Linked DNA regions of Hydrogenophaga sp. SL48. The protein of the gene in region 2 interacts with the protein of the main gene of each other region in a pairwise test. Links are inferred from orthologs where the notes say so. Each region holds a gene or a part of one and is shown on either strand. Other genes may lie near its edges.

Region 1 (5,649 bases), 4.3 Mb from region 2 along the record:
GCGAGCACACGGCAATCGGCCGCGCGCGCGCCGCCATCTGCGCGGTCGATCTCCACCTGGTGCACCAGCAGGCCACGCGCCATCTCCACCCAGGCCATGCCCTGGTGCGGCCCGGTGTTCAGCGACCCGAAGGACAGCCAGGCCGCGCCGCCCTGCCCTGGCGCATCGGGCTTGCAGAGGCGGATCAGTTCGGCGATGCGGCTGCCCAGCAGCGCCCAGGGCGTGAGCGGCAGGCCGCCGGGCAGGTCGTTCAGGCGCGTCCAGTGGCCGGTGTGGGCCGGGGCGCCGTGCCACAGGGGGAGCAGCGCGAAGCCGGGCGTGAGTGCCAGCGCAGCGGACAAACTGCGTTGGCCCACAAGGTCTGCGTGGGCACGCAAGGCCGTGGCCGGGTCCAGCAGGGCCGCCGTGTCGGCCTCGCGCGCGACGCGCAGCAGCGTGGGCAGCCAGCCGGTGTGGCGGTGGCTCCAGTCGAGCAGCCAGTCGGCACCGCAGGCCTGCCAGGCACGTTGCCAGGTGGTGGCCGGCATCTGCAGCAGCTGATCCTCCAGCCAGGCGAGCGTGGCGGGCCAGGGGTCGGCTGCGGCGGTGGGCGCGAGCAGCGGACAGGCCTGCAGGGCGGCCTGCGCCAGGGTGGCCCACGACCCCTGCGCGTCGGTGGCCAGCAGGCGCGGCCAGTCCAGGCCGATGCGGCGGATGTGTTCCTGCGCGGTCTCGGTGCGCAGGCGCTGCGCCACCTGCGAGGGCGCGGGCAGCAGGCCGGGCGCGGCGGCCTCGATGGCGAGCTGCGAACACAGGCGGTGCGCGTGGCTGCAGAGGTTGAACAGGCTGGCCGTCAGGCCGGGCAAGGCGCTCGCGGCCTGCCCGCGTGCGAGCCTTGGAGCCCAGTCCTGGCGGCTGCTCTGCAAGGCCAGCGGCAGCGGCGCGCCCGGCGCCACGCGCAGGCGGCCGGCCAGCGCGGACAGATCGTTCACCGGGGTGACCAAGCTCATGCGGATGCTCCCGCGTCCGGGCGGCGGGCCATGAAAAATCCGCGGCGCGGCGGCAGCGGCTCGGCCGCCACGGGCGGCACCGCGTCGGGTTCGGGCTGGGGACGGACCAGCGCCAGCGAAGCCTGCGCGGTCTCGCGCGCCAGGTCCTGGCCGGTGAAACCGTTCATGGGGGAGAACAGCGCACAGGTCTCGTGGTAGCCGATGGCGGGATCGTGTGCGCCGATGAAATCAAAGCGTTCGCTGCCGAAGTTCCGCACGAACTTGCAGCCCACGCGGTGGCCGTGGGGGAGGTTCATCGAAGGCAGGCGCAGCAGGCTCATGAACCAGGGCGTGATGAGCACCCCTTCGGCCACGGGCTCGGCGCCCTCTTCTCCTTCGGCCCACTCGAAGCCGACCGCCTCCACGCACAGGGCCGGGTTCAGCAAAGGGATGCCCACCATGCGCTCGGTCTGCACGTGGCGGTAGAAGTCCACCAGGGTCTGCACGCGCATGTCCAGCACACACCGCAGCGCCGGCTCTGCCGGGCTGCTGGTGAGGTCCCCCTGCAAGGGGGAAGACGCGGAGCGGCGCAGGGAGTTCATCTCAATCCTCCAGCATCAGGAACTGCTCGGCATCGCCATCGCAGTTCGGGCAGCGCCAGTGCGGCGGCAAGTCGGCGAACGGTGTGCCGGGGGCGATCTGCCATTGCGGGTCGCCGAGCGCCGGGTCGTAGACCCACCAGCAGATCTTGCATTCGAGGCGCGAGCCGGGGCGCAGCACATCGCGGTTGCCCAGGTACGAGCCTTCGAAGCCCTCGAATCCGTTGGAGAGGTCCGCGCCGGCCATGTTCACACCCCTTCGAGGTAGGTCACCACGTCGAGCAGGCGCTCGTGCGAATCGCGCAGGTCTTCGGGAGCGGCCATGGCCACCTCGGGCATGTCCACCACCTCGACCGTGTTGAGGATCACCTTGTCCATCGAGTTGTAGTACACCACGCGCCAGCAGTTGGGCAAGCGCGTGTTGGAGATGCGGCAGTTGCCGTAACCGCGCGAGAGCATGAGCACGCGGCCGGTGCCCAGGTGGTGGTCGAGAAAGCCGATGTCTTCGGGCGTGACCGGCAGCAGCGTGAGGTTGACCACGTGCGAGACCTGGCCGGGTTTCCATCCCGCGACCTGGTCGCGGATCTCTTCCACCAGCAGGGGCGCGTTCTGCACGTTGGGCGGCAGCGGGCCGGCCCACTGCGGCATGCTGCCCTGGGGCCACACATCGTCGACCGCGATGGCGCGCAGCAGCGCGGGCACCGGGCCGACCTCGATCACGTCGTCGATCAGCATGCGTTCGCCGTCCACCGTGCGGAAGGTGATGAGGCGCCACACGCCCGCGAGCACCGCCTCCTGGATGCGCACTTCGAGCGCGCCGTCTTCTTCGCGCACCAGGGCGCTGGCCTCGCCCTCGCCCATGATCTGGTTGACCAGCCGCAGGTCGGCCGCGGGCAACGCGGTCAGCGACACCTGGCCGCCCGGGCCGCGCTCGGCCGTGCGGTCGAGCAGCGCCAGCACCTGGTCCAGCACCGCGCGGGCCGCGTCGCGACCGGCCAGCTCTTCGGGCTCGGGCAACACCGGCGGGCGGTAGGTGTCCATGTCCTTGGGCATGGGCAGGTAGTCCAGCGACTCGTCTTCGGACTGGGTGCCCGGGCCGAGGGCGACGAGCGGAATGGGGAAGTCTTTCATGGGGTGTCCTTGGTGGTCTGTGGGGTTCAGTGGCAGCTGCTGTCGCTGCTGGCGCCAGCGCCGCCCTGGCTCACCACCGGGATGCCGATGGTGGGCGGGCGCGAGGGCGGCATGGTGAGCGCGGCGGCCACGCCGTTCAGGTACACGTCCCAGTCCTGCATGCCGGCGATGGCGGTGACGTACTGGCCGTCGCGAAAGAACAGCAGCGTGGGCCAGCGTTGCGAGCCGTAGCGGCGCGCCACCGCGTCCTCGTTGTCGCGCGGCACCACGGCGATCTGGAAGCGGTTGGGGAAGCTCTTCATCAGCTCGGGCAACACCGCCGCCACGTCCTGGCCTTCGGGGAAACGCACCGGGTCGCCGGCGAGCAGCACGACGCGGTCACCGCCGCCCGCGCTCCAGGCGGCCACGGTGGTCTCTTCGACCCAGGCGGCACCGAAGTCGCGCGCCAGACGCATCACCAGCGGGGGCGCGGGGTTGGTGTCGGGCACGGGCAGCGCAAAGGCACGGCTGGGGGTTTCTGTGGCAGTGTTCATGGGGTCTCCTGAGTGAAGTTTTAAAGCTGACCGGAGAGCTGTTTCAGCTGTTCGGCCGTCATCTGGGAAGGCAGGGTGAAGCCCGCGTCGCCGCTGGCATCGAAGCCCTGCATGGCGCCGAGCACGAGGTCCAGCGCGGTGTTGACTTCAGCGGCGCGGGTGGCGTCGATGCGTTCGCGCGCGTCGCCCAGGAACACCAGCAACCAGTCGCCGGGCTCCAGCGGACCGACCAGCGCCGTGGTGACACGGCGGCGCTCGCCGCGGCCTTCGCACCAGGCGTGGCCGGGCTCGGTGGTGGTGACCTGCATGGGCAAACCGATGCACATGGCTCAGGCTTCCTTGGGCATGAAGCGGTCGTCGCCGATCCGGCAGGCCGCGTCGGATGCGGGCCGTTGGGTTTCGTAGGCGGCCAGCGCGAGTTCGTCCAGGGTCACGGCCTCGCGTTCGCCCAGCGGCGTGCGGCGCGGTGCGGGCTCACCGCCCCAGCGCGCGATCTGGTCCACGCCCAGGGCCAGCGCCTCTTCCATCGCGGCCTTCACCACCGGGCGCAGGCTGCCGCCGTAGTCCTCCAGCTCCTGCGGCTGGCAGCCGATCAGCAACACGTTCGTCGGGTACTTGCCGGTGAGCTGCGCGAGCGACAGCACCTCCTGGAAACCGGTCTGGTGCAGGCTCATCTTCTTGGCGCCCATGAAGCGCGGCACGGCGTCGTCGCGCACCTGCTTCAGGGTGCCGGGTTCGAGGCCGTAGTCGATGGCGTCGAAGATCAGCAGCGCGTCGGCCGCCTGCACGTGCTGGATCAGGTACAGGCCCTGCGTGCCGCCGTCGATGAGCGAGACGTGTTCGGCGAACTCGAAGCGGCGCTGCAGCGCTTCGATGCAGCGCACGCCAAAACCTTCGTCGGCCCAGAGCAGGTTGCCGATGCCGAGCACCACGATGGTCTGCGGCTGGGCGGGGGTGTCACCACCGGGGTGACAGGTGGTTTCAGACGGAAGAAGGCTCATGGTGGGTGGTCCCGTCAAGCGGTCAGTGGGAGGAAGAAGGCGTCGGCGCGCACAGGCGCTTCCAGGCGTGGAAGCTGTCCCAGGCAGCTTGGTGCGCAAGCCAGAAGCCGGCGTCGATGCCGAACTGCCGCGCGCAGCGGATGGCGGTGTCGGGCGACATCGCGCGCTGGCCGTGCACCAGCTCGTGCAGCCGGCGGCGCGACAGGCCCAGCACGCGGGCCGCCTCGCTCTGGCTCAAGCCCAGCGGCGCCAGGCAGGTGCGCGCCAGCAGCCGCCCCGGGTGCATGGGCGTGCGCACCGGCACGCCCCGCGGGGGGATGGTCCAGCTGGCGGCGACCGGCTTCATGACTTCAGTCTTTAAACGTTCTGCGGCCAGAGATCATGGTCGAGACGATGCTCTGCCGACCCATGATGTCCTCGCGGATCGCGGCGTACACGTGCAGCGTGATGAAGATGATCAGCGCCCACATGCCCAGGTGGTGCCAGGTGTGCACGTCCTGGCTCTGGCCCATCAGCGGGATCACCCAGCCGAACATGCGCTCCTGCCACGAGCCCATCTGCGCGCCTTCGCCGTAGAGCGCGAAGCCGGTGACGATCATGAAGAGCGTGAGCATGAGGAAGCCCGAGAACATGGCAAAACGCGCCAGCGGGTTGTGGCCCACGTAACGGCCCGGCCTCGGGATCAGGAAGGCGTACCACTTGAGCATGGTGAGCACCTCGTTCCAGTAGGCCTTCTGGAAGACCGGCACCCAGAACATTTCGCGCGCGTGGTGGTTGCCCACCAGCGCCCAGTAGGTGCGACCGATCAGGCCCACGGCCAGCAGGTAGCCCGCCGTGAAGTGCGCGAAGCGGATGTAGCCCATGAGGTAGTGCGCGCTGGCCTCGCCCGGCATGGTCGGCAGCGGGCTGCCGATGAAGTAGCCGGTGAGCGCCAACACGGTGATGGACGCCGCGTTGATCCAGTGCCAGAGGCGCACGGGCGCTTCGTACACATAGACCGACTTGGTGGTCTGGCCGTGCGAGACGGCGCTTTCGTCGATGCCGGTGGCGTCGATCAGTTGTTCGGATGTGGTGGACATGGTGGCCTCCAGAAAACGGTTGCCGTGGATCGGGGTGGCCGTCAGGCCGCCAGCTGACCGAAGAGCACCAGGCCTGCTGAGCCCAGCAGCACGCCCAGGCCGCTCAGCGCCCAGCCACTGCGCTCGACCAGCGCGCGGCGGATGCCGAGACCCGCGACCACGCCGCCAACGTGCAGCGCGGCCGTGGTCAGCAAAAAGCCTGCGGCATAGCCCGCGAAGCCCGTGGCCGGTGTTTCAGCGCCGTGCGCCAGGCCGTGCAGCGAAGCCGCCGCGGCCACCAGCCCCAAGCCAACGGCCGCCGGCATCGGCTGGCGGGCCAGCACCAGCATGGCGCCGAA
Region 2 (6,069 bases):
CGCGTGAGGCCGATGAAAAACAGTCCCACCATGAGGTTGAAGCTCAGGTGGAACAGCACGGTCAGGGCTGCCGGGTCGGGCACGTGGGGCTGCACGAACTGAAGCCAGAACGGAATCAGCCAAGGCGCGATGGCCACGCCCATCAGCTTGAACAGCAGGTTGCCCAGCGGCACCTGGCGCGTGGCCCGGTTGGTGCGCGCGGTGGTGATCATGGCGAGCAGGCCGCTGCCCAGGTTGGCTCCCAGCACCAGGCCCAGCGCCACGTCCACCCCCACCACCTGCAGCGCCAGCGTGGCGGTGAGCAGCACGACGGCGAGGCTGGAGTAGGCCAGCACCGCGAGCGTGGCGCCCACCAGGATTTCCAGCATGCGGTCGCTGGTGAGCGAGGCCAGCATCAGCTGCACCGCCGGGTTGCGCGTGAGCACGGCGGTGGACTGGCTCACCAGCTGCAGCGCCAGCAGCATCAGACCCAGGCCGATCAGCACGCGCCCCACGTCGCCCGTCTGGGACCCCTGGCGCAGGATGAAGAGCGTGACGCCGATGAAAATGCACAGGGGCGAGAGCCAGGAGAGGTCGAAGGAGAACACCACGGCCATCACGCTGGTGCCGATGTCGGCGCCCAGCATCACGGCCAGCGCGGCGGGCAGGGCGATCAGGCCACGGCCCACAAAAGATGCGGTGATGAGCGCGGTGGCGGTGCTCGACTGCACCAGCGCCGTGACGCCCAGACCCGACAGCGCGGCGGTGAAGCGGTTGCCCATGCTCGCGGCGAGCACCTGGCGCAGCTTGCTGCCAAAGACCCGCAGGATGCCCGTGCGCACCAGGTGGGTTCCCCAGACCAGCAGCGCGATCGCCGCCAGCAGATTGAGCAGGTGTGTCATGTCTGGGGAAAACTATACGCCGCTGCGACGCGGAGAGCACCTGGCCCCTCCCCGGTGCGGGGGCAACGACTCGCGCAGCGTTGGCGTGTGGGGGCAACGATCCGGCGCCGGGCCGCCCCAAGCCGGATCAGCCCCCGTGGGGGGCAGCGACCCGCGAAGCGGCGGAGCGTGGGGGTCAACTTCTTTTCACGCGCAGGATCTCGTCCAGGATCAGAGCGATCGCGCCGATGGTGATGCCCGTGTCGGCCACATTGAACGCCGGGAAGTGGCCGCCCGGGAACAGGCCGGACAGGAAGGACCAGTGGAAGTCGAGCATGTCCACCACGTAGCCGTGCAGCACGCGGTCCACCACGTTGCCGATGGCACCGCCCAGGATGCAGGCGAGCGCGAAGGCAAACAGCTTCTGACCAGGGTGGGAACGCAGCATCCAGACGATGAACACCGCCGCCGCGACACCGATGCCGGTGAAAAACCAGCGCTGCCAGCCACCCGCCGAGGCGAGGAAGGAGAAGGCGGCGCCGGTGTTGTGCACCCGGACCACGTTGAAGAAGCTGGTGACATAGGTGCTGTCGCCGAGCCGGTAGTTGCCGAGGATCAGCGTCTTGGTGAACTGGTCCAGCAGCAGGATGGCGGCGGCCAGGCCGAGCCAGGGCCAGAGGGAGCCTTTGGTCTTCGCCATCAGGCCACCTTGCGGGTTTCACCCGCGCCCGTGCCCGCCGCTTCGGCCAGGTTGCTCACGCAACGGCCGCACAGCGTGGGGTGCTCGGCGTGTTGCCCGATGTCGTCGGCGTAGTGCCAGCAGCGATCGCACTTGGCGGCGGTGCTGGGCGTCACGCTCACGGCCAGTTCGGCGCCGTCCACCACGGCCACGGCCGAGGTGATGGTGACGAACTTCAGGTCGGCGCCCAGCGAGCGCAGCAGCGCCGCGTCGTCGGCACCGGCGGTGATGACGAGCGTGGCCTGCAGCGAGGCGCCCACCTGGCCGGCGGTGCGCAGATCTTCGATGGCCTTGTTGGCCGCGTCACGGATGGCGCGGATGCGGCCCCACTTGGCGAGCAGCGCCTCGTTGGCCGACGGCAGGGGAGAGAAGGTTTCGAAGAAGATCGAGCCCTGGTTCTTGTCGCCCGAGAAATGCGTCCAGGCCTCTTCGGCCGTGAAACTCAGGAACGGCGCCATCCAGCGCAGCATGGCGTTCGTGATCTGGTGCAGCGCGGTCTGTGCCGAGCGGCGTGCCAGGCTTTTCGGCGCGGTCGTGTACAGCCGGTCCTTCAGCACGTCCAGGTAGAACGCGCCCAGGTCTTCCGAGCAATACACCTGCAGCTTGCTCACCACCGGATGGAATTCGTAGACGTCGAAGTGCGCCAGGATCTGGGCCTGCAGCTCGCTGGCGCGGGCCAGCGCGTAGCGGTCGATCTCCAGCATCTGCTCCAGCGGCACAGCGTCGGTGGCCGGGTCGAAGTCCGACACGTTGGCCATCAGGAATCGCAGCGTGTTGCGGATGCGGCGGTAGGCGTCGACCACGCGGGCGAGGATCTTGTCGTCACCGGCGATGTCACCCGAATAGTCGGAGGAGGCGACCCACAGGCGGATGATCTCGGCGCCCAACTTCTTGTTGACCTCTTGCGGGTCCAGGCCATTGCCCAGCGACTTGCTCATCTTGCGGCCCTGGCTGTCGATGGTGAAGCCGTGGGTGAGCAGGCCGCGATAGGGCGCGCGGCCGTAGATGGCGCACGCCAACAACAGCGAGCTGTGGAACCAGCCGCGGTGCTGGTCGTGGCCTTCGAGGTAGAGGTTGGCCTCGGGCCCTTCTGCGTGCGCGGCGCCGTTGGGGTAGGCGTGGGCGTGGCTGCCGCGCAGCACGTGCCAGAAAGTGGAGCCCGAGTCGAACCAGACTTCGAGGATGTCGGTGCTCTTGGTGTAGTGCGGCGCATCGGCTGCGCCCAGGATCTCCTCGGCCGTGACGCGGCTCCAGGCCTCGATGCCGCCTTTTTCAATGATGTCGGCCGCCTGATCCAGGATCTCCATCGTGCGAGGGTGCAGCTCGCCCGAATCCTTGTGCAGGAAAAAGGGGATGGGCACGCCCCACGAGCGCTGGCGCGAAATGCACCAGTCGGGCCGGTTGGCGATCATGTCGCGAAGGCGGGCCTGGCCGTTTTCGGGGTAGAAGCTGGTGTGGGCGATGGCGTCGAGCGCGAGCTGGCGCAGGGTCTTGGGCGCCTTGTCTTTCGTGAACACCCCTTCGCCCTCATCCATGCGCACGAACCACTGCGCGGCGGCGCGGTAGATCACCGGCGTCTTGTGGCGCCAGCAGTGCGGGTAGCTGTGGGTGATTTTCACCGTGGCCATCAGGCGCCCGGCGTTCTTCAGCGCGTCCAGGATGACCGGCACGGCCTTCCAGATGTGCAGGCCGCCGAACAACGGGAAGTCGGGCGCGTAGGCGCCGTTGCCTTGCACCGGGTTCAGGATGTCGTCGTAGGCCAGGCCGTTGGCGACACAGGAGTTGAAGTCGTCCACGCCGTAGGCCGGCGCCGAGTGCACGATGCCGGTGCCGTCGCTGTCGCTCACGTAGTCGGCGATGTAGACCGGGGACAGGCGCTGGTAGCCTGCGTCCACGTCGTACAGCGGGTGGCGGAAGTTGAGGCTACCGAGCTGGTCACCCTTCATGGTGGCGAGCACGTTGCCCTGCAGGCCGAATCGCTCCAGGCATTTCTCCACCAGCGTTTCGGCCAGCACCAGGCAGCCCATGGGGGTGTCGACCAGGGCGTAGGTCAGCTCGGGGTGTGCGTTGAGCGCCTGGTTGGCGGGAATGGTCCAGGCGGTGGTGGTCCAGATCACGGCGAAGGCGGTTTTGCCCGCGGGCAGACCGGTCAACCCGAAAGCGGCGGCCAGCTTGACCGCGTCGTCCGTTTCAAAGGCCACGTCCAGCGTGTCGCTCTGCTTGTCGGCGTATTCGATCTCGAACTCGGCCAGCGAGCTGCCGCAGTCGAAACACCAGTACACGGGTTTCAGTCCGCGGTAGACAAAACCGCGCTCGATCACGCGTTTGAAGGCGCGGATTTCGCCCGCTTCGTTGCCCGGGTTCATCGTGAGGTAAGGGCGTTCCCAGTCACCGAGCACGCCCAGGCGCTTGAAGTCTTCGCGTTGCTGATCGATCTGCCCGGTGGCGAAGGCGCGGCTCTTGGCCTGCATGTCGTCGCGGCTGAGGTTGCGGCCGTGCTTCTTCTCGATCGCGTTTTCGATCGGCAGGCCGTGGCAGTCCCAGCCGGGGATGTACTGGGCATCGAAACCAGCGAGCTGTTTCGATTTCACGATCATGTCTTTCAGCACCTTGTTTACCGCATGACCCATGTGGATCTGGCCGTTGGCGTAGGGCGGGCCGTCGTGCAGCACAAACAGTGGGGCACCCTGGCGGGCGTCACGCAGGCGCTTGTAGAGGCCGCTGCCGTTCCAGTCGTTGACCCAGGCTGGCTCGCGCTTGGGCAGGTCGCCGCGCATGGGGAACGGCGTGTCGGGCATGTTCAGCGTGGCGCGGTAGGCGCTGGCTTCGGGCTTGGCCTCGTTCTTCGGGGCGGCGGGTTTTTCAGACATGGTGGTCGGCTTTCGAATTCGGGATCGGCAAAGGCGGGCTCGGTGGTGCGGCGTGGCGCACGGGGGTGGGGCGGGTCGCCCCGAGCCTGTCAGAGGGCGCGCGGCCCGGGGCTCGGCGCCCCGGCAGCGGCGTTAAATTCGGTCGCGGGTGGTCTGGCGGTGCGTCTGGGCGTGCAGCGACGCAAAAAACGCACGAGCGTCGTCGCAGTCCTTGGCGATGCCCCGGGTGAGGGCGTCCAGACCGTCGTACTTCAGTTCGTCGTGCAGTTTGTGCAGCAGTTCCACGCGGATGATTTTACCGTAGGCCTCCCCGCCGGGCAGGCGGGTGGCCAGCTCGGCGGGCCAGTCCAGGCAATGGGTTTCCAGCAACACGCGCCCGCCGTTCACATCGTCCGGGTCCAGCGAGGGGCGCACACCGAGGTTGGCCACGCCGTGCAATGGGTCGTCCCCCAGGCCATGCACACGCACGGCAAAGATGCCGCTGGCGGCCGGCTTCCAGTGCGAAAAGCGCAGGTTCAGCGTGCGGAAACCGTCGCCGGCTCCCGGGCGGCTCTCCGCCAGCTGGCGCCCGAGCTTGCGCCCGTGCACCACGTGGCCGCTGATGCTGAACGGGCGCCCGAGCAGAGCGGCCACGCGCTCCATGTCGCCGGCGGCCAGCGCCTCGCGCACGGCCGAACTGGACACCCGGGTGCCATGCACCTCGTAGCTCTGCATGCGCGCCACGTCAAAGCCGAGCGATGAACCGGCGGCGTCGAGCATGGCGTAGTCGCCCGCCCGCTGGGACCCAAAACGGAAGTCGTCGCCCACCAGGACGTATTTGACCCCCAGCGCCTTGACAAGGATGTCCTGGATGAACGCTTGCGGTTGCTGCGAGGCCAGGCGCGCGTTGAAGGGCAGCACCACGCACTGGTCCACGCCGCAGCGTCGCAGCTCTTCCAGCTTGTCGCGCAGCGTGGCGATGCGCGCCGGTGCCAGGTCGGGCTTGTGGTGCACGGCGGCGAAATAGTCGCGCGGGTGCGGCTCGAAGGTCATGACGCAGCTGGGCACGCCGCGGTGTTTGGCCTCGTTGATCAGCAAGGCCAGCATGGCCTGGTGGCCGCGGTGCACGCCGTCGAAGTTGCCGATGGTGAGGGCACAGCCTGGCGCGTCTTCGCCCGCAGCGGGCTGGTGCAGGCGGTTCCAGAGGCCTCGAATGATTTTCATGCGGTAATTCGGCGCGGTCGTCGAAGCGTCATCAAAGAACGCTATATTGTCACAGCGCCGCCGGTCGCAGCCGGCGGGCGCACCAGCCGCAGGTGACAAGGCGGCTGGCCTCTTCAGTTTGATTTGAAGGAGCCAGGTTTTGAAGGTCTTGAAGCTGTCTGCCCAGGGGTTGCCACAATCGTGGATCAGCCTGGAAGAAGCGGTGCTGCATTACGCCGCGGATGAGGTGCGCTGGGAAATGGGTGCCGAGGTGGCGGTGTTCCATGGCGGGCACAACGCGATCACCGGGCGCCAGTCCATCATCACCGTCAATTCCATCATCGGCACCGAGGGCGTGCCGCGCATCAATCCGTTCGACTTGCGGCCCTCGCTCACCAACAGCAAGCTGTTTGCCCGC

Evidence for each region.
Region 1: the proteins of ileS (region 2) and IM738_RS22415 interact in binary tests that used the Escherichia coli proteins (3 or more experiments, as listed by UniProt). The link is inferred for Hydrogenophaga sp. SL48 from one-to-one orthologs.

What each region holds. Positions count from the first base shown.
Region 1 is NZ_CP063400.1:4,727,099-4,732,747, reverse strand. Bases 2,397-5,394 are described here. They hold IM738_RS22415 (HyaD/HybD family hydrogenase maturation endopeptidase), read right to left. Parts: upstream 4,233-5,394; coding sequence 3,561-4,232; downstream 2,397-3,560. Other genes in these bases: IM738_RS22400 (HupE/UreJ family protein), read right to left, coding at 5,353-5,394; cybH (Ni/Fe-hydrogenase, b-type cytochrome subunit), read right to left, coding at 4,583-5,311; IM738_RS22410 (HigA family addiction module antitoxin), read right to left, coding at 4,255-4,578; IM738_RS22420 (HypC/HybG/HupF family hydrogenase formation chaperone), read right to left, coding at 3,252-3,557; IM738_RS22425 (hydrogenase), read right to left, coding at 2,725-3,231. Also shown: IM738_RS22445 (hypothetical protein), read right to left, coding at 1-989; [NiFe]-hydrogenase assembly chaperone HybE, read right to left, coding at 986-1,570; IM738_RS22435 (rubredoxin), read right to left, coding at 1,572-1,814; more of IM738_RS22430, read right to left, coding at 1,817-2,396; more of IM738_RS22400, read right to left, coding at 5,395-5,649.
Region 2 is NZ_CP063400.1:436,402-442,470, forward strand. The notes cover bases 1,360-4,777. They hold ileS (isoleucine--tRNA ligase), read right to left. Parts: upstream 4,470-4,777; coding sequence 1,560-4,469; downstream 1,360-1,559. Other genes in these bases: lspA (signal peptidase II), read right to left, coding at 1,360-1,560; IM738_RS02105 (bifunctional riboflavin kinase/FAD synthetase), read right to left, coding at 4,602-4,777. Also shown: IM738_RS02090 (Na/Pi cotransporter family protein), read right to left, coding at 1-881; more of lspA, read right to left, coding at 1,057-1,359; more of IM738_RS02105, read right to left, coding at 4,778-5,672; IM738_RS02110 (HNH endonuclease), read left to right, coding at 5,812-6,069. UniProt on the Escherichia coli protein: Catalyzes the attachment of isoleucine to tRNA(Ile). As IleRS can inadvertently accommodate and process structurally similar amino acids such as valine, to avoid such errors it has two additional distinct tRNA(Ile)-dependent editing activities.